Linked DNA regions of Larkinella insperata. The protein of the gene in region 1 interacts with the protein of each later gene in a pairwise test. Links are inferred from orthologs where the notes say so. Each region holds a gene or a part of one and is shown on either strand. Other genes may lie near its edges.

Region 1 (15,409 bases):
CCGGTCGGCCGATAATCTGGATGGGTTGTGAGCCGTTCGAAAATTTGCAGGCGTTGTCAATCAGCTCATCTAAAATTAACCGCAAACCGGCCTCCGGGCAGTCAAGCGCGGCATTGGCAACCTCAACCTGGCAATCGATTTCCTCCCCTTGTCGCTCCTTCACTTTACCCGCCAACTGCCTGACCATGTCTGCATCGATTCGGGAAATGCCGTGGGAATAAAACTCATGCGTAGTATTGGCCGACTCGACTTGCTGCAGCTCTTCCATCAACCGCAAGTTGTCCAGCGACCGTTTCAGGCGGAGGGCCGAAGCTTTAATCATCGACAGCATCGATAGCGTATCTTCTTCGTTAAACTCCTGGAAGTGATCCATCAGCAGGCTGGTAAAGCCCAGAATGCCGCTAAGCGGGGTGTTATATTCATGGGTGGAAACGCTGGTCAGCGTCCGGCGTAGCTCTTCCAGGCGGGCCTGCAGGTTGGCTTCCCGCAGGGCTTCCCGCTGCAGTCGGCCCTCAATGGTCCGCAGCAGGCTATCCAGCGTAAACGGTTTGGTCAGGTAGTCGTCCGCTCCCGAAACCATCCCCCGGCGTACATCGATTTCTTCGGTTTTGGCCGTCAGAAAAATAAACGGGACCGTCGCCAGCGACCGGTTGTTCCGAATCGTATCCAGAACCTGGTAGCCGTCCATCTCCGGCATCATGATATCACACAGGATCAGGTCGGGCGGGGATACGATGGCCTGGCTAATACCCTCCCGGCCATCGGGGGCGGTGGAGACCTCGTAGCCTTTCAGGCTCAATAAGGTGGCTACATTTTCCCGGATCTGGATTTCGTCTTCGATTAATAAAATTTGCGTCGCCATACAGTTCTTTTTAATAATGTGGAATCGGGTTTACAATGTCCGGTTGCGGCCCTTATTCGGTTTTCTCAATCGGTAATTGAATGGTAAAGGTTGTGCCTTTGGATTCTTCACTCTCCACGTTCAGCGTGCCGCCGTGAAGTTCCACAAATTGCCGGGCGATGACCAATCCCAGGCCCGTGCCCTGAATGGCTTCGGTATTGCGGGCTCGGAAAAACGTCTGGAAAAGTCCCGGCAGATCGCCGGCAGGGATACCAATTCCCTTGTCGATGACCTGAATGACCAGTACGTTCGGTTCAAACCGGATCACCAGAAGCGGATTTTCCTTCGAAAATTTAAAGGCGTTCGACAGCAGGTTGGTCAGGATGTGCCGGATCAGCTTTTCGTCGAGTAAAGCGTGGTGGGGGGGGCCTTCTACCGAAACCTGAACGAAGCGCCCATCGGGCTGATGGCTAAAATAGTTGCTGACGACCTGTTTACAGAGCGCCAGAACGTCCACATAGCGGGGAATAAAAGCGATCTTGCCCGCTTCAATTTTACCGATGCTGAGCAGGTCCGAAAGCAGGCTGTTGACGTTCTGAATCTGCTGGTGAATGACGCCTAGCTTGTCTTCGATGAAGGGCCGGGCGGTTTCGGGGGGCTGTTCCAGATACAACTGAATTAAATCGGCACTGGTCTGAATGGCCGTCAGCGGGGTCCGGAATTCGTGGGAAGCCGTAGCGACAAACTGGGATTTGAGCTGGTTGAGTTCTTGCTCCCGATGCAGGGACTTTTTCAGGATAAATTCCGTTTCCTTCTGGCTGGAAATGTCGTTGACGATGCCGATGTACCGCGATGGGTTGCCCCAGCAATCTTTCGTAACGAACGTTCGGATCTGAAGCCACCGCACCTCCGTAAAAACCCCTTGTACCCGGCACTGAACACTTACCTCCTGTCCCTGCCGGTATTTCGTGAATTCGGCCAGCACCATCGGCCGGTCTTCTTCCAGAATGGTATCGAGGAACGACATATCGCCGTACGTCAACCGGTTGGGGTCAATCCCGAAGACGCGCTCGTACGCCGAATTGATGTATAACAATTCAAACGGCTCGGCGGAATGAATCCAGAAGACCTCGTCAACGTTGTCGGCGATTTCGCGGAACCGCTGTTCGCTTTCCCGCAAAGCCGCTTCGGCCTCCTGCCGTTCGGTGATGTCGCGGGCCGACCCGTAAACCAGATTGTCGATTCCGATGGCGTTCCATTCTACCGTGCGGTACGTGCCGTCTTTTTTACGAAACCGGTTAATCTGGTTACGAATGGGTTGGTAGAGAATAGGAGTCAGCAGATTCTGGAAGACAAATTTCTGTTCGTCGGGGTGCAGCAGATACAAAAACGGAATCGCCATTAGCTCGCCTTCCGAATACCCAAGCGCCAGTCGAAAAGCCTGGTTGGTTTTCAGCAGATTGCCCTGCGTGTCCGAAATGCAGTGCATATCCAGCGCCCCGGTGAAAAAGGTGTTAAATTCCCGGTTTCTTTGCTGCAAATTCGCTTCGGCAGCTTTCAGCGCGGAAATATCCGTAGCAATCCCAACGTACCCGATAACAACACCGTCTTCGTCTTGCAGCGTACTGGTTACCAGCAGGATCGGGACTTTGCGGCCATTTTTGCCCACCACCACGCACTCGGTATTGAAAAAGCCGTTGCCCGCCATCGCAGCCCGGAAGAAATTCGGCGCATTGTTGCCGGCGGCCGGATGCTGAAACGATACGCAGGGAACGGGGTTCTCGTCGGGGCCGGGCTGAACGTACGTTACGCGCCCGATCAGTTCGTCGGCCGGGTACCCAATTAGTTTTTCGCAAGCCTGATTGGCCGTCCGGATTACACCGTCCTGATCGGTCGATAGAATGGCCTGACCGGCGTGCTTGAGGATGGCCTGCTGGAGCGTCGATAATTCCGTAATGGTCCGGGTGCGGGCCGCCACCCGTTGCTCGAGTTCTTCCGTATAACTCCTGAGCTGCTCATCGAGCTGTTGCTGATACAGAGCGATGGCTAACTGGCTGGCAACTTCCTGGGCGATATTGAGGTATTCTTCCGTAAAGAAATCGGGCCTGGTCGATACCATCGTAAACGCACCGATGCACTTGTGACGACTGTGCAACGGCATAACCAGCAGCGACCGAAACCCCTGCTCGTACAGGTGCAGTCCGGCCAAAATACCGGGTTCGTTAGGTCCTACGTCGAACAAATACGCCGGTTGGTTCCCGGAGGTTGGCAGGGTAAGAAAGTAATCGATCGGAAAAATCAGGTCCGGGTTCAATACCGTCCGGCCGTTGGCGATCTGGTATTCGGCGGTGGCCAAACCCGTGGCCTTGTTGATGCGAAACAGGGTCAAACGTTCGCAGGGGACCAGCGCGTTGATGTGCCGCAAAGCCAGCAGCAGGGGAGAGTGTTCCGCCGACCGGGGGCTGAGCAGGGCCTGATCGATGGTGTGCAACCCCGTTAAACGGTCGTTGATCCGCCGGATGGCCGTTTCCTGCTTGAGCCGCTTCTGCACGTTGGCCACCAGGGAACTAAAGGTCTGCAGAAGCGAAATGTCGTTTTCGTCCCAGGATTGGGATTGCCGGATGGCGTAAAAACCAATGTAGCTCGTCGTTTTCTCGTCTTGCATCAACGGGAAAATCATCAACGAACGCATGGGAAGAACATTGAAAAGAGCCCCTTCGCCAACAGCCTGCGGAGGCAGTTTGGTGCTGTCGAGCTGTAAGACGCGCCCGGTGGCCAGCTGGTCGTGTAGCCAGTCCTGGTTATCGACCGGCAGGTTTTGCAACAGTTCTTTTCGGGACGCGATGCCGGGGGCACACCATTCGTGGGTGCAGTTGCCAACTCTCCGATCGACCGAGAAATTGAAAATGGAGGCCCGGTCGGCACCGTTAAACGTCGCCACCTGGCCTAACGCTTCCACGAGGTAGGCATCCAGGTCGGCGGCATCCATGTTGATCAGCCGGGCGGAAATGGATGAAATAATGGATTCCATTTCCAGCCGCCGTTGCAGTTTCCGTTCGGTTTTTTTTTGCTCGGTGATGTCCTGAATCGTAATCATCACCTGATCGTCCAGGGGGGTCAAGGTCACGTAAAGACAGCTGCCCTGGCCTTTCCGCTGGAGGTCGACGGTGAGCTGCTGGGGTTGTTCGGACTTGAATACCTGGGTTAAACGCGACAGAAAATGGCTTTCCGTTGCCAGAAGCACCGAACTGACAAGCTGACCGGTAAGCTCTTTTTCAGTTAGGCGCAGAACTCGGGAAAAAGCCTTGTTAACCATCCGGTACCGAAAATCACGGATTTCCTGCTGATCATTGCAAAGAGGTTCAACAAAGGCTACACCCTGCGGGGAAGCACTAAATAAAACCTGTAGCAGTTTCTCCATACTAAACCGGATAAAGGGTGTACTTCATAGATACGCGTTTCTGATTAAGTGTTCATACAGGGTTAAAAGGGCCGATAAAACCATTCTTTAACTGAGCAGGAATCCTCAAAATTGGAGGCTTCGCAAGTCCGGATTGAATCTGCTGACCTGAGCTTTACAAACGGGTTTGGACGAACGCTAGCCTCCACTAGGCAGGTCCGTCGGCAGGAGCCATCTGGCCTTACTCAGTTAAAGGAGGTCGGTTACTAAACACCGTTGAACGAACGATTCGTCGGCACTCAATGACCGTTACTATAGGTTAGGGTACTCTATTGTCCGATAAAATTAACGGCATTAACGGTTATTTGTTCTTCTTTTCCAAGACCTGATAAAAGCGAAAACAACATACGTTAAGTTAATTTATCAATCTAGGAAGCAAATTTCATACCTAAGCCGGGAGGGGTATCTAAAAAAGTTACTATATAGTTTACAGCAGTTACAAAGTTTGCTGGTTAGAATAATGGCAGGCAGGGAATAATTTTCTGTCCGCTAAATAAAGGATTTAGAATGTCGTATATGTATATACGTTGATATACGTTCGGTGGAATCAAAATAAAGATCAAGCAGAGGAATGCTGGGAATGGAAGCCGGATTCTTGGAAAATTAAAAAATGGATCAGGTAAAGGCGTTTTGGCTACCGGATCGTACCGGTGTCAAGATTTTTTTTGAATTCTAAGCGAATTCTAATGAAAATATAATTTATCTCATTAGTTCATATGATAGGTTGCTAGGCGAAAATACCGGTTTAGGCCGGAGCGGCAACGCACCGAATCAGTGCATGAACTCGGCCACATTTTCTTTCGTGATGCGCAGCAAACCCGTATTGACCACCGTCGGAATGTTGGTAATTTGGGCCTGAACGTCGTTTGAGGAAAGCCGGTTCGTCTGGTGAACCATGTCGTAGAGCATCTGGGCTCCGTACCAGGTAAAAAGCTCCCGTTTCTGGCCGGCTAGCATGTGAATTACGCCTTCCCGCACGAGCTGGAGGTGTTCGGGTTCCCAGTCAACGGTTGTAATCTTAACTTTTCCGGCTTTCCCGGCTTCTTTTACCGCCAGGGCCATGCCCGGCCCGGAATTGGAATCGAAACCGCACAAACCCGCCAGATCGGGGTGGGCCGCCAGCAGGTCGGACGTGATGCGGGCGGCTTCTTCCACGTTCGCCTTGTCGTCGTATTTCCCAACCACCTCCAGTCCCGGGTATTTCCTGATAACGTCCAGCAGGCCCTGAAAACCGGCTTCCATGTTGGTCAGTCCCAGAATACCCATGTAAGCGATTTTGCCTTTACCGCCCGTCAGCCGAACCATTTCTTCGCCCTGCATCTGCCCGATCTGGTACCAGTCGGTGCCCAGAAACGCATGGCGCCGGGAGCCCGGAATGTCGGAATCATAAACCACGGTTGGAATCCCGGCGTCTACGGCTTTGTTGATCACGCTGGCAATGGCCGGGTTGGTGCCGTTGATGAGCAGGCCCGTCGGCCGCGTACCGATCACTTCTTCGATCGTGTTGATCTGGGCCGGAATATCCCACTCGGCTGGACCCAGAATCGACACGTTGACGCCCATTTTTTGCCCCCAGCGTTTGAAAGCCGCCTGATCGTGGTTGACGTACATCGGCATGGTCACGGCGGTGGTCACCATGACGTATTCCTCCGGACCGGACAGGACTTTGGCCTGGCTAACGGGCGTCTGGGTAGTGCTGGTATTGCCCTGGCGGGGTGGTAGTTCGCACCCCCAGGCCAGGAGGGCTAAAAACAGTAATTTCTTCATCGGTCTGCTAGTTACGCTTCTGTAAAACCATGTCCACCCACACCACGCTGATCAGAATCAGGCCCAGAATGATTTCCTGCCAGTAGCCCGAGACGCGGGCAATGATCATGATGTTGCTGACGACTCCCATGAAAATGGCCCCCAGCAAGGCTCCGGGAATTTTGCCCTGTCCGCCCGACAAACTGGCACCGCCCAGAATCACGGCCGTAATGACGCGCAACTCCAGCCCCCGGCCCGACGTGGAAAGGGCGGCCCCCAGCCGGGAGGCCAGCAGAATACCGGCGATTCCGGCCAGTGTAGCCGACAGGATAAACGCAATAAGTTTCATCCGCTGCACCCGGATTCCCGACAGGGTAGCTGCCTTCTCGTTGCTGCCGATGTAGTAATACCGGCGAAAAAACACGGTTTTGCGGGTCAAAAATGTGAAAACGGAAACCGCCAGCAGCATGTACCAGACCGGCATCTGAATCCCCAGCAGTTTCGACTGGCTGATGGCGTTGAACCAGTAGGGTAGATTCTGAATGCCCGAACCGCTGACCATCAACGCCCCCCCGCGCACAATGCCCATCATCGCCAGCGTCTGAATCATGGGGTTAATGCCCTGGTAGGCAATCAGGTAGCCATTGATGGCGCCAATCAGGACCGCCCCGGCCAGGCCGCCCAGCAGCGCCAGGGGCACCGGAACCTGGTGGAAATGCATCAGGTACGCCACCAGACCGCCCGAAAAGGCCACCACCGAGCCCACCGACAGGTCGAACACCCCGGCAATCAGGAGTACCATCATGCCCACGGCCACAATGGCATCGATGGAAAGGTTGAGCATCACCTGGCTGAAATTCCCGAACGTCGGAAACGTATCCGGGAAAACCAGCGCGGCCACCAGGCCAACCACCAGAATGGTCAACGCCAGGGAGTAAACGCGGTCCTGAAAGAAGTTACGCATGAGGTGGGTCGGAGTTAGGCGCAAAAAAGGTACGGAAACGACGGGCAAAACAAAAGACCGCCAGCCGTTAGCGTTGGGTAATGTCTTTCACCTGCTGGCGGATGTCGTCCATTTCAAAAATGCTTTTCCAGTCTTCCCGGAACAGAATCGGCTTGGCCCGGCGGCTGATTTTGTAGGCCGCATCCGAAAATGTTCCGTTGACCTCTTTGAACAGCACGGCAATCTGAATCCGCAGGTGCCCGAGCACAAAATCCCGGGCTGCGGCTTCCGGCACCCCCAGTTCGACGATGCGGTCGAAGCCCTCCCGGACCACTTCCATGCACGTCTGGGCCAGGGTTTCCACCATCGCCGGTTCCAGAATGGCCATTTGTTCGAGCGTGATCCGGTGCGTTTTGTCGATGGGCTGGTACATGTCCTGCGCCACTTTTTCGCCCAGTTGGTAGTGCGCTTCGGTACCGGCCATCAGGGCCACGACGATGGATTGTTTAGCCGTAATGCCGCCGTAAAAATCCCGGAATTGCTGCTCGGTGGGTTCCCAGTTGAAAACCGATGGGTGGCAGGGATGGGCAATCACGTAGCCCAGATCGTCGCGGTGGGCAATTACACCGTCGAGCGGAGCTGCCGGGTCGAGGGTCAGCACCAGCGCGCCGGATTTCATGGCTGGAATAAGGGTTTCCGAAATGCCGCCGATCCGCACGTCCGGCACCGCCAGAATCACCACGTCGGCCGTGGCAATCGCTTCCTCGGCCTGGCTAACGGTGACGTTGCGCACCCGTAGGTTTTCGATGCCCTGAGGACTCACCTCCAGGTAGGAAACGTCATATTCCGGACACTTTAGAAAATTATCTGTTAAACGGCAGCCCATTTTGCCACCGGCTCCCACTAAAGCTATTTTGGTCATGATTGTACGGTTTACGATTTTTCAGCGTGTAACGAGTATAGTTTATTACTTCCCAGTCCGGTGATTAAGAACCGTCGCCTGGTTCGGTGAGAACTCCAGACCGGCCAGCGTCCGCAAATAGGTCAGGCTTTCTGCGGCCCAGCGGTTTTCTTTCGCGATGGTATCGTCCAGACTGGCTTCCGGCACCACCCATTGCTCCAGAATGGCGGTCTGGCAGCGGCCCGTTTGCCCGATCCGTTCCAGCAACCAGGGAATGTTCAGCAGGCCCTGCCCCGCGGGTCGCCCGTCGATCTGGAAGCCCATCAGGTGGGAAAGCCGTTGAATGCCAAAATCTTTCAGGTGCAGGTTCACGGTGTAGGGGGCCAGCGTTCCGACGATTTGTTCGAGCCCTTCGCCCGCGCCCATCGAATTGACCGAATCCAGGCAAATACCGACCCGCTCGCTGCCAACCTGCTCCACAATGGTGGCAAATTCGGCGGCTATCAGCCGGTCGTGGTTTTCCAGCCCCAGGGTGACCCCGGTTTTTTGGAAGGTCGGGACCGCTTCTTTCAGCACGGTCACCACTTCAGCCACGGAGGGTTCATAATCCGGGCCGTCGATCACGAAGCGGAGCAGCCGGGCGTTCAGGTGTTCGCACAGCCGCAGGTACCGATGCAGATGCCCGGGCGTCAGGCCCCGCGCGCCCAGTTCGAGCGCGATGGATTCCCGGGTGGCGCGTTGCCGTAGCGCCTGCAAACGACGTTCAGACAGCTCGTGGACGGGTAAATTATCGCCCAACTGAACCAGCTGCACCCCCGCCTGAACGGCTTTGTCGAGCAATCCCTGTTCCTCCAGCGGGTGATCCGGCCAGTGCCCGGGAACGCCCACGGCCCAACCGAAGGTGTACGACGATACTCCCAATTGCATGCGTTTTGGATAAGGGTTTAGGCAACTCCACCATTCTGTTGATTAAGTACAGTACAGTAGAGTAGAGATAAGGGCAAAAGTACTTTATTTTTCAAAAGGCTATAACAAAAAGGTGAAAAATTTAAAATTTGCGGTGATGGGACGGTGCTGATGGGTAAAAAACTTTCGCTAAAGGTTTTTGCAGGCAGGCCGTTGGGGAAAGGGGTATGCCCGAACCGGTTCTGTCGCGGACGAAACTCCTATGCTACTACAACTCCAGAACATCAGCAAGTATTTCCCCGGTGTTAAGGCGCTGGAAAACGTTTCCCTGGATGTACAGGCGGGTGAAGTACACGCGTTGTGCGGAGAAAACGGCGCCGGAAAGAGCACCCTCATGGGCGTTCTGACGGGAAATCTAACCGCCAATCGCGGTAACCTGATCTGGAAGGGTGAACCCGTCATCATCCGCGGACCGGCCCACGCCACCCAACTGGGCATCGCCATTGTTTATCAGCAATTGAGCTTGGTGGACAGCCTGCCGGTGGCGGAAAACATTTTTGCCAACCGTCCACCCCGAACCGCCCTGGGCTTCATCGATTACCGGGAGCTGTACCGGCAAACGGAGGCACTCCTGGGCACGCTGGACCTCAACCGCCTGAAAGCCGATACGCGGGTGGCCGACCTGTCGCCGGGGCAAAAGCAGATGGTTGAAATTGCCAAGGCCCTGTCCCAAAACCCGGATTTGCTGATTCTCGACGAGCCGACGGCTTCGATCACCGAACAGGAAACGCAGACGCTGTTCCGGATAATTCGCCAGTTAACCGCCCTGGGGAAGGCCGTGATTTACATTTCCCACCGCCTGAGCGAACTATTTGCCATTGCCGACCGGGTGTCGGTGTTGAAAGACGGCACCTACCAGGGCACGCGGCCGATTCGGGAAGTGACCGCCGACGAACTGGTGAAAATGATGGTAGGGCGGGAACTCGTGCAGGCAGCAGTGTCGTCGTCGGCCACCGATGAGGTGTTGCTGGAGGCTAAAGCCATCCGCGGAACCGGTTTTCGGGACATCAGTTTCCGGCTGCGCAAAGGCGAAATACTCGGGCTGGCGGGACTGGTCGGGGCGGGTCGCACCGAAATTGCGCGCGGGCTGTTCGGCGCAATGCCGATTCAATCCGGCCATATCCTGCTCAACGGTCGGGTGGTTCAGATCAGGCACCCGGCCGACGCGCTGCGCCTGGGCGTGGGCTACATCCCGGAAGAACGCAAATCGGAAGGGCTGTTTCCCGATCGTTCCGTTGAAGAAAACGTCGTGTCGGTAAATCTGACGGCCGCCCGGCAGGGGCGGTGGTACAGCGACCGACAGACGGCCGGGCTGGCCGAACGGTTCAAGCAGCAACTGCGGATTGCGGCTTTTTCAACCCGTCAGCTGGTCGCTACGCTAAGTGGGGGCAATCAGCAGAAAGTGGTGCTGGCCAAGTGGTTGCTGGCCGATCCGCGGGTCCTGATCATTGACGAGCCTACCCACGGCATTGACGTTGGCGCCAAAGCCGAGATCTATGAACTGCTGCGGAGTCTGGCGGCTGCCGGCAAGGGCATTTTGCTCATTTCCAGCGAGCTGACGGAGTTGCTGGCTTTGTCGGACCGCATTCTCGTAATCCGCCAGGGCCAGCTTGCGGGCGAACTGACCCGGCAGGAGGCAACGGAGGAAGCGGTCATGTCGCTGGCAACAAACTCATAAGATATGCAACGCATAACCCACCCTTCTTAATTCGGTATTCGATGAAAAAACTCCCGCTGCTGCTCCTGCTGATTGGACTGATCCCGTACGGTATGGCCCAACCGGGCCGAAAAGTCCGGAATGATTTCTTTGCGCTACACAACGCCATCCGGGGCGATTCGACCTATAAAACCTTCGATCAGCAGGTGGCGCTGGTTAAAGGCTTGGGGTACGACGGTCTGGAGATCAATCAACTGGATTCATTCGAAGGCATGAAGGCGGCCCTGGACAAACACCGCTTTACCGGCTCGTATTTCTACATTCAATTGGATCTGGATGCGCCCCTCGACCCGCGCATTGAACCCGACATCCGGGCGCTGAAAGGGACGAAAACCGTCGTGGCCCCGTACATCGTCAGCAGCCAGAAACGGTTCAAAGTGCCATCCGCGCAGGCCGATTCGCTGGTAATGCGGCAATTGCGGCAGATGGCTGACTGGGCCCGGCAGGCAAACGTACCGATAGCCATTTACCCGCACCTGGGCTTTTACGTCGAACGGACCGACCACGCCCTCCGGTTAGCGCAGGCCATTAACCAGCCCAACGTGGGGGTGACGTTTAATCTGTGCCACTGGCTGGCTACTACGCCCAAAGCCGACCGCTCGGACTGGAAACAACAGCTGACGGCGCTCCGGCCGTACCTGAAAATGATGACCCTGTCGGGGGCCAATGACGTGGATGCGTCGGCCCTGAACAACGGCCCGAACGGCGTCTGGAACCAGTACATTCTGCCCCTGGGAACCGGCAGTTTCGATACCTACGAACTGGTGCGGTTTGCGGTGCAGGACCTGGATTTTCGCGGACCGATTGGGGTGCAGTGCTACGCAATGAAAGGCGATAAGCCTACCAACCTGCGCAACGCCATGGCCGTTTGGCGACACTATAAAAACCGCCTGGAAAACCCCTAAACCCGATGAATAGCTGTCAATTTTTTGCCCCGCACTGGGGAAACACCCTGCCTTTCGACCCGTTTTGCCAGAACGTCAAAGCCGCGGGCTACGACGGCGTAGAGATGGCCCTGCCGTTTGAGGAAGCCGCCCGGTCGCTCATTCTCGATACCCTGGCGAAGTACGGTCTGCAGTGGATCGGGCAGTACTGGCAGTCGCTGGAAGCCGATCCGGACGAACACGCTCAGAACTACGAAATGTACCTGCGTCACTTGTGTGCCGCCCGCCCGCTGTTCATCAACTGCCAGACCGGCAAGGACTTTTTTACCTTTGAGCAGAACAAACGGCTGTTCGATTTAGCCGACCGGATTGCGGCCGAAACCGGCGTGAAAATTGTGCACGAAACCCACCGGGGCAAAGCCTTTTTTGCGGCCCACATCACGCGCGAATACCTTCAGCAACTACCTGCCGTTCGGTTGGCCCTCGACATTTCGCACTGGTGCAATGTCCACGAATCGCTGCTCGAAAATCAGGTTGAAGCCGTCCGGCTGGCCCTGAGCCGTACCGATCACCTTCACAGCCGGGTAGGGCACCCGGAAGGGCCCCAGGTCAACGACCCGCGCGCGCCGGAATGGGCCGAAACGCTCAATGCCCACCTGGCCTGGTGGGACGTAGTGGTGGCCGAACACCGGCAAAAAGGGGTTCCCGTAACCATCACGACGGAGTTCGGCCCGGCACCGTACATGCCTCTGCTGCCCCACACGCAGATGCCAATTGCCAGCCAGTGGGAGATTAACGTGTACATGATGAACCTGCTGAAAGATCGGTACCAAAACGCCGAAGCAAATTCCGATCTGGCCACGGGCGGGCCTTCCCGACGCGGGTGAAGCAAAGGGAAAGCCGACGAGGACCGGGCAGATCAAGCCGATGTGCCCGGTAACCGGGTTTCGAAACCAGAAGCGTATAAAGAGTACCGGACTTGTTGTTTTAGCTAATTGAGCGAAAAAAGTACTCTTTGGGAGCATCTCGCCTTGTCGGGTGGGAAGGACAACAGATGGACAAGGTATTCGTTCGTTCGCTGAACTAAGTTACACGCGGCAGAAAAACAAGTGTGGGTGGGCCGGAAATCAATCCAGCGGGACAGATTTTTCCGCTGTTTGTCAATACCTTGCTTAGCGAATGTTAGTTAGCGGTAATTAAATTGCCAGACAATTCTGTAGGCCTTAATGAGTAGAGCGGTTTATCGGTGGGGTCCCGTATTCAGATGAGTTAATCCCTTTTTTAGTGCTGAGTCTTGAAGGTAGCCGCCGTAACAAGGGCAGCAAAGCCGTTTGTGCATAACGGTTGTAAAGATTACTTACGGCCGGTTGGTAGTTCAGGTAATTAGGTAGTTATTACTAGTATATACATTAATTGTCAGCGCAACTGAAATGAGAAACAAACTTCTATCACTTCTCCGTCTTACTTTCCTGTTTGGCTTGATTCCCCTGTCCATCTGGGGAAAAGAGGCTCCGGTCAGCCAGCCTTACACCGTGTCGAGTGGCCCGGTGCCCATCAACCAAAAGCGGTATCTGGGTGTAACCATCTTCAATTTCGAAGCCGATCCGAAAATCGACGACGAGCGCATTGCCCATTCGGCCGCTGCGGGGTGTAATGCGGTGGAAATTACGATCAACTGGGACATGGTGTATCCGACCCGCCAGAGCCCGCCCAACTGGAAGGTGGTGGATTCCCACGTGCACACGGCGCAGCGGCTGGGGCTCAAGATTGCGCTGCGCATCTTTGTGGGGCGGGAAAACACGCGCCTGGGCGGTTTCTGGACGGAAAACGAGACGATGGTAGCTGCCGACGGAACCAAGAAGACGGGCGCGGGCATCGTCCAGGTGAGTTTCGCCCACCAGCCCACCATGGACCTCACGAAGAATTTTGTTCAGGAGTGCGTCAAGCGGTATCGCTACCTCCAGCAACAGAATCAGCTGCTGTTTATATCGGTGGTTTCATCGCCCGCGCTGGAAGCCGAATATTCACCGGTTTATACCAAAGATGGCCTGAAAGGTCCCATCGGGTTTGACTACAGCAACGTCATGAAACAGGCTTTTCGGGACTGGCTGCGGGCGCGGTTTTCGCTGACGGACCTCAACAGCCGCTGGGGAACGAGCTTTGCCGACTGGAACGCCGTTGCCCCGCCAACCGGCAACACCAGCGATCCGTACAGCGTTTACACCGCCAGCAACCGGGGAAAAGACTGGTATATTTTCCGGCACCGGCTGCTCGAAACGTTTCTGAACGACATCACCCAGACCATCCGGTCGGTGGATGGCGCCATCCGGGTCGTGAATCAGCACGGGGCGGTTTGGGACCGGCTGAGTGGGCTGCGGGGTACGGCCGGGTTCAAAAGCCTGAACCAGCACGCCGATGGCCTTAAATTCAACGATGGGCCGGACTACAACCACCGGTTTTCGATGGATGTGGTACGCGGCAACCTCAAGCCGGGGGCATTCCTGATCAACGCGGTAGACGGGATGTTCCATCAATCCGTATCGATCGACGCTTATTTTGCGCAGGTCCAGGAATGTTTCGAACACGGTGCTTCGATGCTTACGCTGGCCAACTTCGGCGGTAGTGATGCCCGTCCGGCGCTGACGGCTTTGGTCAGAAAGGTGCTCGACGCTGGCTTGCTCTCCAGGCCGGTGACGCAGGTGCAGACGGGCGGAACCATCAGCTACAAACTCTCGGAAATTCTGCGGGATTTCTACGGCCCCGTCAGCAACCGCTGGACGGAGCAGTACAATAAATCGGGCAAAAAGCCGGTGAACGTCCACCTGATTGAAGATCTGCTCGACGAAGAAAGAGACCCCTCGCAGCCCGCCGAAAACCAGCCCCCGACCGTCATTCAACCGTTTCCCGATATAAACATCGCGGTCGGCAAACCGTTTAGCCTGGCCTTGGGCAAGCAACACTTCCGGGATTCGGACGGAACCATTGCCCGGCTGGAAGTAACCGGCCTGAAGGGCGGACTTACCTACAACGCCACAACCAACCGCATTACGGGAACCCCACCGGCCGAGGTGCACATGGTTGTAGTGGCGACGGCGACGGACGACGACGGTGCTTCGGTCACGGATAAATTCGCCATCCGGGTGAAGGCAGGCGCCCAACCCCAGCCCGGCCCCGAAGAACCGGAGCCCGGACCCGTTGGGGTAACCGGTAATTTTGAGGGCTTTCTGGATAAAGTGGAGTGCGGCACCATCCGGGGGTGGGTCTGGGACCGGGATAAACCCAACACGCCCCTCTCCGTAGCGTTTTATGCCGACGGGAAGCAAATCGGGACAACCAAAGCCGATATCAACCGGCCCGATCTGGTGGCGGCCGGGAAAGGAAACGGCAGCCATGCCTACAGTTTTGTGACTCCGGCAAGCCTGAAAGACAACAAGCCCCACCAGATCAGCGCCAAGGTGCTGAACAGCAGCTACACGCTCAAATACGCGCCCAAGATGCTGACCTGTCCGTCCCCTGCCCGGCGGGCGACCGAGTCAACCGAGCCGGAACCCCGGCTGAACGTGACGGTTTTGGGCAACCCGGTTGATGATCAGGTGCAGGTGGGGGTGCAGGGGGCCGAAGGCAAAGCCGTGCGGTTCCAGCTAACCGACATCCGCGGCCGGGTGATTCATACCCGCCTGGTTGAAGCCGCCCGGTCAATCGAGCATCAGCAGTTCAGCGTCGCCAGCGAAACGGCGGGCCTGCTGCTTCTACGGGTGTTGAGCGGCAAACAGGCCGTAACGGTCAACGTGCTGAAAAAGTAATCGATCTCTTGATTCCTGAAAAATAACCCGGGCTGAACGTCCGGGTTATTTTTTGCTTTCTGGGTTTTGAATGAAGGTTTGCCAATCGATTTAAATCAACTTTTCGGTTGCATCGCTTGCTGCGTTTCCAGGCACATTCCCTACTTTT
Region 2 (15,431 bases), 1.6 Mb from region 1 along the record:
ATGTCGTTGTTGCGAACGCCAGTCCAGTTGTTGGCCCAAGCCGGGCTGTTGGCGTTAAACGTGCCCAGCTTCTGGTCAAAGAATGATTTGGGACCCTCGGCCTGGTGAACCCGGTTCAGCGGCTGCAACAGGATGATGCTGTCGGGTTTGTAGGCGGACCGAAAGAAGTCGAAGGTAGCGACGCTGCTGCCATACCAACCGTCTTTGTAGGCTCGGGCCTTGATGGTTGTCCGGTCGGTCAGCACGGTTTTGTTGTTGAAAACCGGCGAGTAGATGCTGTCGGGTTCGGTACCATCGGTGGTGTAGCGGATCTGAACGCCCTTGATTGGGTGCCGCAGGTCCAGCGGCAGCGTCTGCGCGAAAACCATCGAACTGTTTTTTACCTCCGGCGGATTCAGCGTGAGCGGATTGCTGCCGTCGTCTTTGAAACCGGCAATAAACGTGATGTTTTTGTGCGCTTTCTGCAGCTGCTGAATTTCTGAGGGGCTCAGCTTGGTTTCCCACAACGACACGGTCTGCAGATTTTTAAAATCCCGGATCTGGCTCTGCAAGTCGGCGTAGGTAACCTTCGTGCCGGAGAGCGTCAGGCTTTTCAGGTGTTGCAGTTTGGCCAGTTCCTTCAGGTCTTTGCCCGTCACATCCGTGAAATTTAAATCCAGTCGTTGCAGGTTTTCAAACTGGCTGATTGTTTTCAGGTCGGCATCCTTCACCGGCAATTTGGTTAGATTCAACGACACAATCTGGCTTTTGATGTCGCTCAGTTCCTGCAATTTTTCGGCGGAGTAGGTGCTTCGGTTGTAGAGGTTGACCGCCAGCGCCGGAGATTCTTTAGCCAGCGGGGCAATCGTGCGGTAGTCGTTGTTCAGTTTCTGAACGGTTTCTTCGTCAGCCGCGGCAAACTGGTAAACCTCTTCGGCCTGATCGGCAGGTCTGAACCGGGTCGATGCGATGCGCCGGAGGGAATCGGTGGGCGGCAGATCAACGACCTTCTCATTAAAATCCGGGCGGCCTTTAACCCACAGCGCCAGCAACGTGATTTCGTCGGTGGTCAACTGCGTTTTGCCTTTGGGCGGCATGTGCTTTTTGTCTTCTTCCGACAAATGAATTCGCTGGAGCAGCAGGCTCTGATCAGGGTCGCCGGGTTTGAAGAGCTTGCCGGATTTGCCGCCTTTCAGCAGCGCTTCCTCACTGGCCATGCTCAGTTGACCCTTCAATTTTTCGGAATTATGGCAACTGATGCATTTCTGCTCAAATATCGGTTTGATGACGTCTTTGTACACCATTGCCTGATCCAGCGCCACCGGTTCTGGTTCAGTTTCTTGGATAATCGGTCCGGAAATGAAGTTGTCGCCGTGGGTCAGCACCGCGCCGTAATGGCCCGCACCCACCAGCAGAAAGACCGTCAGGATGGCTGTGGATTTGGCCAGCGGAGCCTTGTACCAGTTTTTCGTGCGGCTCCAGTAGATGAAAGCGGAAAGGTAAAAAAGCCCGACGCCCGTCCATTTATGCCATTGCAGGACCTCGCCCGTATAACCGTCTTCCTGGGACAGAAACAGACCCATGATCACCGTAATGCCGGCCGACAGAATCCCGATCAGCAGCAGGTTGGTCAGGAAACCCCGGTAAAATTCGTTAGTCGCGTAAGTAGCATTAAAACGAAAAAGTTCCATCGCCATCGCCAGCAGCAGAATGACAATCGGGAAATGAAGAAACAACGGGTGCATACGCCCAATGGACTGCACCCAGGCCGGAACGACGATCCGGCTCTCGAAAAGCAATAGAAATAGTATGAAGACGGCCGAAGCAAACAATGCCTGCTCGGCCAGACTTTTGACCTTCTTAGTCATCACAAAAACAATCCAGCGGGTTTAGGAATGGGGTACTTTTTCAGGCAATAAGGTCGCGCACGACTTTTCCGGACACATCCGTCAGCCGGTAGCGACGGCCCAGGTGTTTGAATATCAATTTTTCGTGATTGAGGCCCAACTGGTGCAGAACCGTTGCCTGAAAATCGTGAACGTGTACCGGATTCTGGGCGATGTTGTACCCCAGTTCGTCGGTTTCGCCGTAAACGATGCCGGGTTTGATGCCGCCACCCGCCATCCAGATTGTGAAGCAGCGCGGGTGGTGGTCGCGGCCGTAGTTGTCGGCGGTTAGCTTGCCCTGCGTGTAGCTGGTCCGGCCAAATTCACCACCCCAGATCACCAGCGTTTCGTCCAGCAAACCGCGTTGTTTGAGGTCGGTTACCAGAGCTGCCGACGCCTGATCCACGTCTTTGGCCTGCTTGGCGATCTCGAACGGCAGGTTGCCGTGCTGGTCCCAGCCCTGGTGGTAAAGCTGCACAAACCGGACACCGTTTTCGGACAGCTTGCGGGCCAGCAAACAGTTGGCGGCATAGGTACCCGGTACCAGACAGTCCGGGCCGTAAAGCTTGACGATGTCGTCCGATTCTTTCGACAAATCCATGACTTCCGGCACCGCCATCTGCATCCGGTAGGCCATTTCGTACTGCTTTACTTTGGCCGAAATCTCCGGATCGCCGAACTCCTGGTAGGCCATGTCGTTGAGTTTAGCCAGGTTGTCCAGCATATCCCGGCGCGCGTGCCGGTCCATGCCTTCCGGATCGCGCAGGTACAAGACCGGGTCTTCGCCCTTGCTGAACTGCACGCCCTGGTGAATGGAATCCAGAAAACCGTTGGACCACAGTTTCGAGTAAACGCCCTGCCCGTTGCCGACCCCGCGCGACAGCAGCACCGTGAAGTTGGGCAGGTTTTTGTTTTCGTTGCCCAGACCGTAGCTCAGCCACGCGCCCATGCTGGGGCGGTTGCCCTGCTGCGAGCCGGTTTGCAGGAAGGTCAGCGCCGGGTCGTGGTTGATGGCTTCGGTGTACATCGACTTAACAATGCAGAGGTCGTCCACGATTTTGGCCGTATACGGAAACAGGTCGCTCACCCAGGCCCGCGACTGCCCGTACTGCTTGAAATCGACGAACGAGCCCACCAGCGGAAACGATGACTGGTTGGCCGTCATGCCGGTCAGCCGTTGGTTGCCGCGCACCGAGGGCGGGATTTCCTGCCCCAGCATTTCGCGTAGTTTGGGCTTGTAATCAAACAGTTCCTGCTGCGAGGGGGCGCCGTTCTGGAACAGGTAAATAACGCGTTTGGCTTTGGGTGCAAAGTGCGGAATGCCGGGCGTAAACCCTTCTTCGTCGGCGCTGTTGCCCCCAAACAAATCCGGAACCATGAGCGACCCCAAAGCCGCGCTGCCGAGTCCTAAACTTAACCGGGACAGGAACCGACGCCGGTTGAAATTAAAGCCGTGTTCTAAGATTTCCTTTTCCATGAAATTAAGTTTTCGTAATGGTTTCTTCCAGGTTGTAAATGGTCGAGACGACCCGCATCAGGGCGGCCAGTTTCGTCCGGTCAATTTTTTCGGGAACGGGGTATTCCCCCACGGCGAGGGCTTTTTCGGCCACCGGTTTTTTGATTTCCTTCGCTTCTTTTTCGTAATACGCCGTCAGCGTTTCGACTTCCTGTTCCCGCGGTTTTCGGCCCACAATCAGGCGAAACGCCTTGGTGATCTTGTCCTTGTCCGCGCTATTTTCCTGCAACAACCGGGCCGCCAGTACGCGCGACGCTTCCAGGACCGTGGGGTCGTTCATCATCACGAGCGCCTGCAACGGCGTATTGGTTTTCAGGCGTTTGACTTCGCACAAATCCCGGTTGCTGGCGTCGAAAATCGCCATCGACGGGGGCGGAACCGTTCGTTTGATCAGGGTGTACATGCCCCGGCGGTAAAGGCTGGGGCCGTGGTCCTGGTTGTAGGTCGAGAGCAAGCCCCGGCCCGAGGTGGCACCTTCCCACAAGCCCGCGGGCTGGTACGGTTTTACGCTGGGGCCACCGATGGAACGGTTCAGCAAACCGCTGCTCGACAGCACCAGATCCTTGACAAACTCGGCGTGAATGCGGTAGCGCGGGCCCCGCGCCAGGTAGACGTTGTCCGGGTCGTTTTTGAGCTTTTCCGGTGAAATAACTGCCGATTGCCGGTAGGTGGCCGACGTGACCATTTGTTTCACCAACCGTTTGATGTCCCAGTTGTGGCTCATGAAATCGACGGCCAGCCAGTCCAGCAGTTCGGGGTGGGTGGGCAGGTCGCCCTGCATTCCGAAGTCGCCGGAGGTTTTGACAATGCCTTTGCCGAAAAATTCCTGCCAGAGCAGGTTAACGTACACCCGGGCGGTCAATGGGTTTTTCTTGTCGAACAGCCACTGCGCCAGTCCCAGCCGGTTTTTGGGGTAATTTTTGTTGAAGGGCAGAATCGATTCGGGCGTTCCGGCCTGCACTTCGTCGCCCGGCGCGTCGTAATTTCCGCGTTGCAGAATGTACGTTTTCCGCATCGTATCCGGCTTCATGTCGCCCATGACCGATACGATCAGCCGGTTGGTGTCGGGTTTGTTTACGAACGTCAGAATGTTTTTTACGTCCGCGTCGCTGATTTCCATCAACGGTTTTTTGGCGTACGTTTCGGGGCCGCCAATCACCGACTCAATGCCCACTTCTTCGACGTTGTTGAAGAACGCGAAAAGCCGGTAGTATTCTTTCTGCGAGAAGGGGTCGTACTTGTGGTCGTGGCAGTGCGCGCATTCCATCGTCACGCCCAGCAGGCCCTTGCCAAACAAATCCGTCCGGTCAGTGACGTACATAATCCGGTATTCTTCCGGGATGACGCCCCCTTCTTCCGTGATTTTGTGGTTGCGGTTGAAACCCGTCGCCAGCAGTTGCTCTTTGGTCGAGTTGGGCAACAGATCACCCGCCAACTGCCAGGTAACGAAGTCGTTGTAATGCATGTTTTTGTTGAACGCGTGAATCACCCAGTCGCGCCAGGGCCACTGCGTTCGGTAGCCGTCGTCCTGGTAGCCGTGCGAATCCGCGTAGCGGGCCAGGTCCAGCCAGTGCAGGGCCATTTTCTCGCCGTAGGCCGGGTTTTTCAGCAATTGATCAACGGCTTTTTCGTACGCGTTCGGGCTGTTGTCGGCCAGAAACCGATCCATCATTTCCAGCGTCGGCGGTAAACCCGTCAGATCGAGACTTGCGCGTTTCAGCAACCGCTCTTTGTCGGCTTCCTCGTTGGGGGCCAGCCCTTTCTGCTCTTGCTTATGGAGAACAAAATAATCAATCTCGTTTTTGGGCCAGTCTTTCTGATCCACTTCGGGCAGCGCCGGTTTTTTCGGAGCCACAAACGCCCAGTGTTTTTCGTATTTGGCGCCCTGTTTGATCCACTTCTCAATCAGCTTGACTTCGCGCTGGGTCAGCTTAAGGTTGGACGAGGGCGGGGGCATCAGCAGGGACGTATCCTGGGTGGTGATGCGCAGGAATGCTTCCGACAATTCGGGTTTTCCCGCCACCAGCGCGTGGGCCGACGGGTTTTCCTGCAAGGCTTTGAAGGCGCTTTCGGCCACATCGAGCCGCAAACCTGCTTCGCGTTTGTTGGCATCGGGGCCGTGGCAGGCCAGGCATTTGTCGGAGAGAATGGGCCGGATGTCAAAATTATAACTGACTTCATCCGGCAGTTTGGCGTCGTCGGTCTTCGTAGTGGAGTCCGTTTGACAGGCCTGAATCATTCCCACAAAGCCGGTCAATGCACCAATCAAATAAGAGAACCGCTTCATTATTTACTATTCAGGTTTAGGAATTCGCGGGGTTACAGTCACTAGGCTGTTTCCCAAAATAAAGAGCAATTAACAAAAAGAACGCGTTAAGGACTGATATGATTCCACGGGATAATAATACTATTTCATAAATTTAGTCAAATTGTCCTTGGTAACCAACTGAAACGGGATCAAGACCTGCTTTTCGTAGGGTTGGCCTTTGGCAATTTTGATGGCCGTTTCGATGGCTTGCGCGCCCTGCTGCTCGGCATTCTGGAAAACCGTCGCGTCGAGCGTGCTCTTCTGAACGGCCTGCAGGGCATCCGGAATGGCGTCGATACTGACCACCACCACTTTATCCTTCAAACCGGCATCGGTCAGGGCCTTGACGGCTCCCAGGCCCATCTCGTCGTTCTGGGCGAAAACCGCGTTGATGGTGTTGCCGTACGACTGAATCCAGTTTTCCATCAGGGCCATGGCCTTGGCTCGGTCCCACTCGGCGGTCTGGTGGGCGATCAGTTTCAGGCCGGGGTACTGTTTCAGGATTTCGCGCGCGCCCTGTTCGCGTTTGATTTGAGCCGCCTGACCCATGTAACCATGTATCATCAGCACATTGCCTTTGCCGTTCAGTTTTTCGGCAATGAATTTCATGGCAATCCGCGCCGATTCCACGTCGTCGGAACCGATGAAGGCCGACGGTTTGGCCGTGGTTTCGGAGTTGACGTTGATGATGGGGATGTTGGCGGCCAGGGCCTTGGTTACGGCGGGGGAACTGGCTTCTACTTCGCAGGGGTTCATGATGATGGCGTCGACACCCTGCGCAATGAAGCTCTCCACCTGCTCGATCTGTTTTAGGGCCGACCGCTCGGCATCGACGGTGATCAGTTCCACATCCGATGCCTTCGCTTTTTTCTCAATTTCGTCGTGGACATTGACGATAAACTCGTTCTGCATACTGAGCATCGAGACGCCCACCGTTAGTTTTTTCTCGCCGTTTTCGCCCGACGAGGATTGGTTGCAACTGGTTAAAACGCTGGCAATTAGTAAGGAAAAGGAATAAAAAATAATTGGTTTCATAAAATAAATATAGGGAATCGGTTACCCGTTCTTGTGTTGATTTAAACTATCCAGAACCACCGCGCCGATGATGATAATGCCCATTACGACCTGCTGGTAGTAGGAGGTGACGTTCATTAAATCCAGCCCGTTGCTGATAACACCGATCAGCAACGCACCGATCAGGGTGCCGGTCATGGTGCCGGTACCGCCCGAGGTGCTGGTGCCACCGATGATGGCGGCCGCAATGGCATCGAGTTCAAAACCGACGCCCGCGTTCGGCTGGCCGGTGGTGATGCGGGAAGTGAGCAGGATTCCGGCCAGAGCCGCCAACCCTCCGCAGAGTGTATAGACCACCATTTTGACCTTGCTCAACTGGATGCCCGATGCTTTGGCGGCCTGTTCGTTGCCGCCGACCGCGTACATGTAGCGGCCAAGAACGGTTTTCCGGAGCAATACGGAGCAGATGATGAAGAAAACAATCAGGATGATGATGGGCGTCGGGATGCCCAGGAGTTGACCACCGCCGATGAAGTTGAACGAATCCGAGAGGTTCGAAACGGGCCGACCTTTGCTCAGAATCAGGGCCAGGCCCCGGCCGATGGTCATGGTGCCCAGTGTGACGATGAACGGCGGCACTTTGCTTTTGGTGATCACCAGCCCGTTGAACGCGCCCAGCAGCAAACCGGCCGCTAGCCCGGCCAATACCGGTACGATGACCGGGTACGTGTCCGGATGGGCAAACATAGCCGCTACGACCCCCGTTACGGCCACCGTGGAGCCGATGGAAAGGTCGATGCCGCCGGTGATGATGACAAATGTGACGCCAAACGCCAGCAGCGCATTGATCGAAACCTGCGTAACGATGATCATCAGGTTGGAAACCGTCAGAAACCTGGGTGTAATCATCGACAACACCACGCAGACAACGAGGAAAGCGATCAGAAGGCCGTACTGGCCCAGGCCGCGCAGGCGCCTGGGTGACGCTTTTTCAGGAGTAGTCAGTTCAGGTTTAAAAAGGGTCTTCATTCGGGTTGTCAAGCGTAATTAGTGATGCACCGCGTAGTGCATGATCGTTTCCTGCGTTGCTTCTTCCTTGCTCAGCAGCGCGGTTTGTCGGCCCTGCGACAGCACCAGAATCCGGTCGCTCAGGCCCAGGATTTCGGGCAATTCGGACGAAATCATGATCACCGCAATACCGTCGGCCACCAGCCGGTTGATCAGTTTATAAATCTCGGACTTGGCACCAATGTCGATGCCCCGCGTCGGTTCGTCGAGAATGACCAGCTCCGGCGACGACAACAGGACTTTGCCGATCACTATTTTTTGCTGGTTGCCCCCGCTCAGAAACCGGACCTGCTGATCCGGACCGGCGGTTTTGATCCGCAAATCCGTAATCATCCGGGTCGCGGTGGCCGTTTCGCTCTGGTCCTGAATAAACGGCCCCCGGGCGTGGTTCGACAGGCTGCCCAGCGTTAGGTTATGCTTCACCGACAAGGCGGGAATGAACCCCAATCCTTTCCGGTCTTCGCTAACATAACCAATTCCGTGCTGAATCGCATCCTGTGGAGTCTTGATAATAAGTTGTTTTCCTTTTAAATAAATTTCGCCTTCGTCGAGCGGGTCCAGTCCGAAGATGGCGCGGGCAATTTCGGTGCGACCGGCGCCCATCAAACCCGCCAGCCCCAGCACTTCCCCGGCATGAACCTCAAAATTGATGTCGACAAAATTCCCTTTCCTGCGCAGATTCCGCACGGCCAGCACTTTTTCGCCTTTTGGCGCGACGGATTCGGGGAACAAACTGTCAATTTCGCGGCCCACCATCAGCCTGATGAGGGTTTGGTTGTCCAGGTCAGCCGCGGGTTGGGTGGCGATGTATTTGCCATCCCGCAACACCGTTATGGTGTCGGAGATGGTAAATATTTCGTCCATTTTGTGGGAAATGTAAATGATGGCGACCCCCTGCTGCTTCAGATCGCGGATGATGCCGAAGAGCGTCGCCACTTCCTTGTCGGAGAGGGCGGAGGTGGGCTCGTCCATGATGATCACCTTGGCGTTGTTCGAAATGGCTTTGGCGATTTCCACCATCTGCATTTCGGCCACGCTCAGGTATTTCATTTTCGTCGTCGGTGAAATCGTAACGCCCATTTGGGTCAAGAGCGCTCCCGCTTCCTGATTCAGTTTTTTCTCGTCGACCCAGCTAAAAAAGCCCCCGCGCGATTCGCGGCCCAGGAAGATGTTTTGCGCAACGGTCAGTTCCGGCACGACCAGCAACTCCTGATGAATCATCGAAATGCCTTTTTTGAGCACCTCGCTGACGGCCCCGGTTTTCAGTTCCTGCCCCTCAAAGAAAATTTCACCCGCATCCGGCTGGTGCAGCCCGACCAGAATTTTCATGAACGTTGACTTTCCAGCCCCGTTTTCGCCCATCAGTGCATGAACCTCGCCTTTCCGCAGGGCCAGCTGAACCCCGTCCAGCGCCTTCACGCCCGAAAAGGTTTTGATGAGTCCGCGAACGGTAAGAATGGAATCTGGATGCATAATTGATTTCAGAACGAATTTGGGGATAAACAACAGCCCACGGTTGTAACCGTGGGCTGTCCATTGGTATCAGTACGCCTTACTTCTCGGTCCACTCGACGCCGGTATCCTGCCAGCTTCTTGCTTTGGCCGAGTTGATGACGGCTTCGCAGACTTTCTGGGTTTCCAGCGCGTCTTTGAACGTGGGCGAGCAGGGTTCTCCGGTTTCCAGGCTTTTCAGGAAGTCGGCTACCTGGTGGATAAAACCGTGTTCGTAGCCGATGCCCAGACCCGGCACCCACCATTTGTCCATGTAGGGCTGATCCCCATCCGTGACGTGAATCGAACGCCAGCCGCGCACCACCGACTCATCGCTGTGGTCGAAGTATTCCAGGCGGTTCAAGTCGTGCAGATCCCAGCGGATCGAAGCGTTTTCGCCGTTGATCTCCAGCGTGTACAGGGCCTTGTGGCCGCGCGCGTACCGGGTTGATTCAAATAGACCCAGCGAACCGTTTTCGAAGTGGCAGTGGAAAATACAGGCGTCGTCGATGCCCACCGGCTGCACTTTACCCGTCACGGCGTGCATCCGTTCTTTCACGAACGTTTCGGTGACGGCCGACACGTCCGTGATGCCGCCGTTGATCCACATGGCCGTGTCAATGCAGTGCGCCAGCAAATCGCCCGTTACCCCCGAACCGGCAGCTTCCACGTCCATCCGCCAGGTACCCGCACCACCCTGCGGAACGTCGGCGTTGATGGTCCAGTCCTGCAAAAAGTTGGCGCGGTAGTGGAAAATCCGGCCCAGTTTGCCCGAAGCCACAATCTGCTTCGCCAGCGTGACGGCCGGGAGACGACGGTAGTTGTACCAAACCGTGTTGGCAACCCCGGCTTTGTTGACGGCATCGACCATTTTCTGGCCTTCAGCCAGACTGCGGGCGAGCGGTTTTTCGCAGAGAATCATTTTGCCCGCTTCGGCCGCGGCAATGGCGATTTCGGCGTGGGTATCGTTCGGCGTACAGATATCGACGGCGTCGATGTCGTCGCGGGCAATCAGGGCTTTCCAGTCGGTTTCGATGGATTCGTAACCCCATTGGTCGGCAAAGGCCTGTACTTTCTCGGCGTTGCGTGAGCAAACGGCTTTCAGAACCGGCGTGTAGGCCAGATCGGGGAAGAAATTAGGAACGCGATTATAACCGTTGGAGTGCGTGCGGCCCATGAAACCGGTTCCGACCAATCCAATTCGTATTTCTTTTTTAGCTGCCATTGTTAGAGGTAACGGGTTTTACAGATGTACGGTGTTTCGTTTCGGTACCCATGGCCTGCAGGGGGCGCCCGCCGGTTTGTGGGTACCGAAACCGAAAAGGTAATTATTCACTCCAGCCGTGCTGCTCGCGAACTTTGATCATGGCCGCCAGAATGTCATTCCAGGTCTGTTGTTTATGCATGACCTCATTCGGGAACATACAGCCATCCCAGCAAATGTGTTTGAAGGCTTTGGTGAGGTTGCCGTTTTCGTCGCGCAGCCAGTAGCCGGCGTCTTTGGTGATGTCGAGTTTACCGTTCGGATCGGTGGCCAGGCAGTGGCGACCGGTTTTGTCGTGCGAGCCGGTTCCGTGCACGGTTCCGTCGTTCTGGGCAATGTGGAAGTCGATGGTCCAGGGGCGCAGGGCGGCCGTCATTTTTTTCAGACCCTCCTCCAAAGCCGCGCGGTCGCTCCAGTCGAAGTCGGCGGGCAGGATGCGGTCTTCGGGGCTGTTGTAACCCAGCATATACAGCAACGTGTGCGACATATCAGCCTGGAAGCCCATGTTCGGACGATCCACCGCCACTAGTGTGTCAATCATCGCTTTCCAGCTATGCATACCGCCCCAGCAGATTTCGCCCTCGGCCGCCAGCTTCTCGCCGTATCCGGCGGCAACATCGCAGGCTTCACGGAACGTGTCGGCAATCAGTTTGGTACTGCCCGCCGGGTCTTTCGACCAGAGTTCCGGTGAACTGGCCGAGTCGATCCGAATCACTCCGTACGGACGAATTCCGCTTTCTTTCAGCAACTGGCCGTATTCGCAGGCTTTGCGCACCATGTCGATAAACACGGCCCGGTCTTCTTTGCTGCCCAGGATGGGGCCGCCCCAGATTGGCGCCACCAGCGAACCGATGACCAGATTGTGGGCCGCTACTTTGTCGGCTAATTTTTTAGCGCCTTCCTTGGGGTCGTTGATGTCGATACTGGGGTCGAATAAGCCAACATCGACGCCGTCGAACTTCACACCGTCGACTTCCGCACCTGCCGTCAGTTCCAGCATCGTATCAATGGGAATCAGGGGTTCGGAGTCAGGGCCTTTACCCACGACACCCGGCCAGGTGGCGTTGTGGAGCTTGGGGAATGTATTTGCGCTCATGATGATTTTTTGGTTTAAGGTATTAGTGGTTGATTGGCAGTTTCGGGTAGCTGACGTGCATTGATCCGCTACCCGAAACCAGACATTATAAAACTAAATCCGGATTGCTCGGACCGAAGTGTTTCAGAATAACAATCGGATCGTTTTTAGACGGGTTGACGATGGTAACGCCTTCTTTCGCTGCTTTTTCGCTAACGAAAAATTCATCGTCTGTCAACTGGCCGTACCGGATCAGGGCGGGTGTTTCGATGTCCCAAACCCCCAGTTTGCCGTGGCCCTGCATGACAATCAAACCGTAGGCTGCGCTGTCTTTGATGGTGACGGTCTGGCCGGGCAATACCGTCAGTTCCTTGGCGCTGAAGGCGTCGGATTTGTAGCAAACCCACACTTCTCGGTATCCTTCGGCGGCCATTTCGGCTTCATCTTTTACCGGTTTCGGCACCATATACCGGTTTTTCATCATTTCCGGGTCGACGTTCAGATCCCAGTCGATGGCTTCCATCAGTTGGTCGTAATCGCCAATGCGGTCTTTCGGGGTACCGTTCCAGAGCAGTTCTTCCGGAATAATGGCTTCGTTCACCAGCGACTGGTACATGGCAAACACGTCGGACGCTTTCTGCGGCTCGTACGTACAGAGGCTGCCCGGAGCGTGCAGCAGGCCCGGCGGAACATCCCAGCCCGTTCCCGGTTCGAGCCGGTAGGCCATTGAGTAGTTCGTGATTTTGTTATCGCCTTTGGTGAAGTTTTGCAGGCATTCCTTGATGGTCTCCTTGCTGGTGCCGGGGGCGATACCGATAAAAGTGTACGGGAAATCACCGCCGTGGTTGTTCAGCTGCGGGGGGAAGTAATAAGCTTCCGGTTTGCCCAGCTGCCCAATCTGAGCCGCCTGCTCGTCGTTGTGGTGCAGGTGGTGGGGCAGAGGACCCATGTTGTCGAAAAATTTGGAATACATCGGCCAGCTACCGTATTCGTTCCACAGCCGGTCGCCGATCAACTCGCCTTTCAGTTCGTCAACGGCGTCTTTTAGCAGAAACTGCACTTCCTGGTCGCCATCCTGGAAAACAACCTGGCTCAACCCTTCGTTTTCGCCGGTCAGCGGACCGTTTTTGGCGGGCGTGGTGGACGATAACCAGCGTTCGTCGATACCACCGCGCTCTCCCCCCAGGACGTAATAATCATCGGGGTGTAACTTAATCCGGCGTCCGGGAACGCAGAAGGAGCGGGGCACCCAGGTCGGGGCCAGCCGTAAAATACCTTGTCCTTGCTCTAGTGCTTTTTCAGCTAAACTTACTTTCTCGGTTGTTTCCATGAAGGGTTCACTTTTAATCGGCTAAACTTATTTTCCTAAAAAGGACTGAATGGCGTCTTCCATACTCAAAATCTGGATTTCAACTTCATAACTCCGGCTTTCGCCCGGTTCCAGAAACAGCAACGTTTGCTGGGCGCGGGCGGCTGCCTGACCAATGGGCGGATGCGTACCCGGTTCAATGCCCGTCACGTATTCGCCTTTGCCCCAGTGCTGCCAGTTGGTCAGCCACGGTAGCTGGTCTTTCCGAAACCGCAGGGCCAGCGCAAAACCGAGGGCCGCGTTGTATAAACCGGCCGTACAGACCCCGTCCGAATCGGCGGTGGGATCGATGATTGCCACTTCCTCGCCCGCGCCGTTGTGGTCTTCCAGCGGGGCCGGGCATTTACGGAAGTCGTTGCCTTCGATAAAAATCGTGTTGTTCGGTCCCGGGTGCCGGGGTTGCCAGCTTCCCTGCCAGACGATGTCGGTTCCTTCATCGACCAGCGGCCAGCCGAAGTTGAAGTGGTACAGCAGCATGTGCGGAGCCGCCGTGTTGGCCCGGTTGATCACCTCGTCGTGAATCCGGATCGTTGGCTGACCGAGCGTGCCCGAAATCGTGCGCCGGAGTTCCAGACTGGGGCCGAACACGCGCGTCTGCCGGATGATGCCGGTAATGCTCATGTCGAACTTGCCCCGCAATGGGTCGGGCTGGATGATGGATTCGATTTCGGCCGGGAGGTTGCTGATCTCGTCGTGCAGACCACGCTGGCCGTATTCGTCGGATTCGGGACCGCCGACGTGGGTCAGGCCGCAGGTGGTCAGCAGACCGCCGGTGAAGGTACGGAGCCAGTCGATCCCCCGGTCCGACAAGGGTTGCGGGGCTGTAACGCCGATCTGGCTGATCCAGGCCAGCCCGTGCTGGTTGTAAAACGCATCGGCGATGTCCATCGCCCGGTCAATGACTACTTTGTAGCGCAGGCCCGTTCCGGTGTTGATCCAGGCAATTCGGGTGCCCCGGCCGGAGCCGTTGTCGAGAACGGCGGTTTCGATGCCGCCCCATTGCGACGGGTGGGAGAGTTTATTCTGCCAGGTTGGGGGTGTCAAATCGATACTTTTTTACAATTGCTTCAACATCAGGTTCCGGTATTGCACTTTCATCGGCGGGCCAACGTGTACCTGAACGCCCAGCATCCCTTTGGCGGCTCCGTTGACGGTATCTTCGTCGGTAACTTCGCTCATCAGCACGCCGTTGATGTAGTGTTGCAGTTTGTTGCCTTTTATAATCAGATGAAACGAATTCCAGTCTCCGCTCTTGATCAGGGTTTTCAGCGAGTCGGAGCTGCCCAGCGAACCCGTCACGTTCAAGCCGTTCCAGGCGTTGCGGCTGACGTTGGCGCGGATTCCTTCGGGCGTTGCCTGTCCGGTAAACGGTTTGATGGTGGTTTTCTGACCGCGGTAGGCCAATGTGGTTCGTTTGCGTTCTTCGTAATTCTGGCCGGTGTAATTGTTCTTGCCGTCGATGTCGGCCTGGTAACCGCGCAGGGCAAACGGAATGTCGGTAAGCTGTTCGCTACGGTAGTTGATGCCGGAGTTGCCGGATTCGGTAATGTTGAATTCGCCTTTCAATTCGAAATCAGCGGGTTGTCCGCCTTTCCAGATAATAAAGTTATTGGTTTTGAGGAGGGTTGTTGGGGTGATTTCGCCCACCAGTACACCGTTTTCGGCCCGCCAGTAGGTGGGGTCGGCGTCCCATCCATCCAAGTTCTTGCCGTTGAAGATGGATACAAACCCTTTCTCTTTTTTACTCTTTTTCCCCTGTGCCAGGCTGGTCGTTGTGACACCGCTCACTAGCAACGCGGCCAGTGTCAGCCCGACTGGAAGGAGTTTTAATCCTGTTTTTGTCAACATTGTACTGTTTGATTTTTAGCGCGTGAACGTTTGCAAAAACGAAGAACCGTAACCTCCGGCCGAAGCGGAGAGTTACGGTTCTGTTCGTTACTTATTTGCCTTTAGCGGCACCTCCATTGGTTTTATAAACTTCGTTATCCGGGTTGCCACCGGCTTTCAGGTACGCCATTAGGTCCTTCAGTTCATCCGGGTTCAGGGCGTTGATCAGGCCGGGTAACATGATGGATTCCGATGAATATTTGGTTGAGGTTACGTCTTTCTTCGGAATCTTACGGGTTTGGTCGGTTGCAAACGGGTTTTGCGAGATCGTATAGCTTACCTTATCTTCCGACAACTGGCGACCGACAACGGATTGACCGTTTTTCAGGTAATAGATCGTAGAAGCGTATTGATCAGAAACTGCTTTGTTCGGGTTGATAATGGCATCCAGAATATCCTTGTTGGAAAACCGGGTGCCGAGTTGCGTCAGATCCGGACCAACGTCTCCACCTGAACCCTGAACAGAGTGACACCGGCTGCACAGAATGGCCCCGTAGATTTTCTTACCCTGCTCGAAATTCCGGCCATTGAGGTCGTTGCCAACGGCGGCCACGGCATCATCCAACTGCCAGCG

The links.
Region 2: the proteins of OQ371_RS20485 (region 1) and OQ371_RS13960 interact in binary tests that used the Escherichia coli proteins (3 or more experiments, as listed by UniProt). The link is inferred for Larkinella insperata from one-to-one orthologs.

Annotation. Positions count from the first base shown.
Region 1 is NZ_CP110973.1:5,070,794-5,086,202, forward strand. The notes cover bases 8,393-11,297. They hold OQ371_RS20485 (sugar ABC transporter ATP-binding protein), read left to right. Parts: upstream 8,393-9,059; coding sequence 9,060-10,535; downstream 10,536-11,297. Other genes in these bases: OQ371_RS20480 (sugar phosphate isomerase/epimerase family protein), read right to left, coding at 8,393-8,818; OQ371_RS20490 (sugar phosphate isomerase/epimerase family protein), read left to right, coding at 10,577-11,297. Also shown: OQ371_RS20455 (hybrid sensor histidine kinase/response regulator), read right to left, coding at 1-862; OQ371_RS20460 (PAS domain S-box protein), read right to left, coding at 915-4,262; OQ371_RS20465 (substrate-binding domain-containing protein), read right to left, coding at 5,073-6,068; OQ371_RS20470 (ABC transporter permease), read right to left, coding at 6,076-7,011; OQ371_RS20475 (phosphogluconate dehydrogenase C-terminal domain-containing protein), read right to left, coding at 7,079-7,912; more of OQ371_RS20480, read right to left, coding at 7,958-8,392; more of OQ371_RS20490, read left to right, coding at 11,298-11,479; OQ371_RS20495 (sugar phosphate isomerase/epimerase family protein), read left to right, coding at 11,485-12,345; OQ371_RS20500 (beta-galactosidase), read left to right, coding at 12,889-15,261. UniProt on the Escherichia coli protein: Part of the ABC transporter complex RbsABC involved in ribose import. Responsible for energy coupling to the transport system.
Region 2 is NZ_CP110973.1:3,472,436-3,487,866, forward strand. What follows is about bases 5,740-8,666. They hold OQ371_RS13960 (ABC transporter permease), read right to left. Parts: upstream 7,733-8,666; coding sequence 6,746-7,732; downstream 5,740-6,745. Other genes in these bases: OQ371_RS13955 (sugar ABC transporter substrate-binding protein), read right to left, coding at 5,789-6,724; OQ371_RS13965 (sugar ABC transporter ATP-binding protein), read right to left, coding at 7,751-8,666. In the rest of the region: OQ371_RS13940 (c-type cytochrome domain-containing protein), read right to left, coding at 1-1,847; OQ371_RS13945 (DUF1501 domain-containing protein), read right to left, coding at 1,888-3,342; OQ371_RS13950 (PSD1 and planctomycete cytochrome C domain-containing protein), read right to left, coding at 3,347-5,668; more of OQ371_RS13965, read right to left, coding at 8,667-9,244; OQ371_RS13970 (Gfo/Idh/MocA family protein), read right to left, coding at 9,324-10,487; OQ371_RS13975 (sugar phosphate isomerase/epimerase family protein), read right to left, coding at 10,591-11,622; OQ371_RS13980 (class I mannose-6-phosphate isomerase), read right to left, coding at 11,708-12,931; OQ371_RS13985 (aldose 1-epimerase family protein), read right to left, coding at 12,959-14,014; OQ371_RS13990 (3-keto-disaccharide hydrolase), read right to left, coding at 14,027-14,818; OQ371_RS13995 (c-type cytochrome), read right to left, coding at 14,910-15,431. UniProt on the Escherichia coli protein: Part of the ABC transporter complex RbsABC involved in ribose import.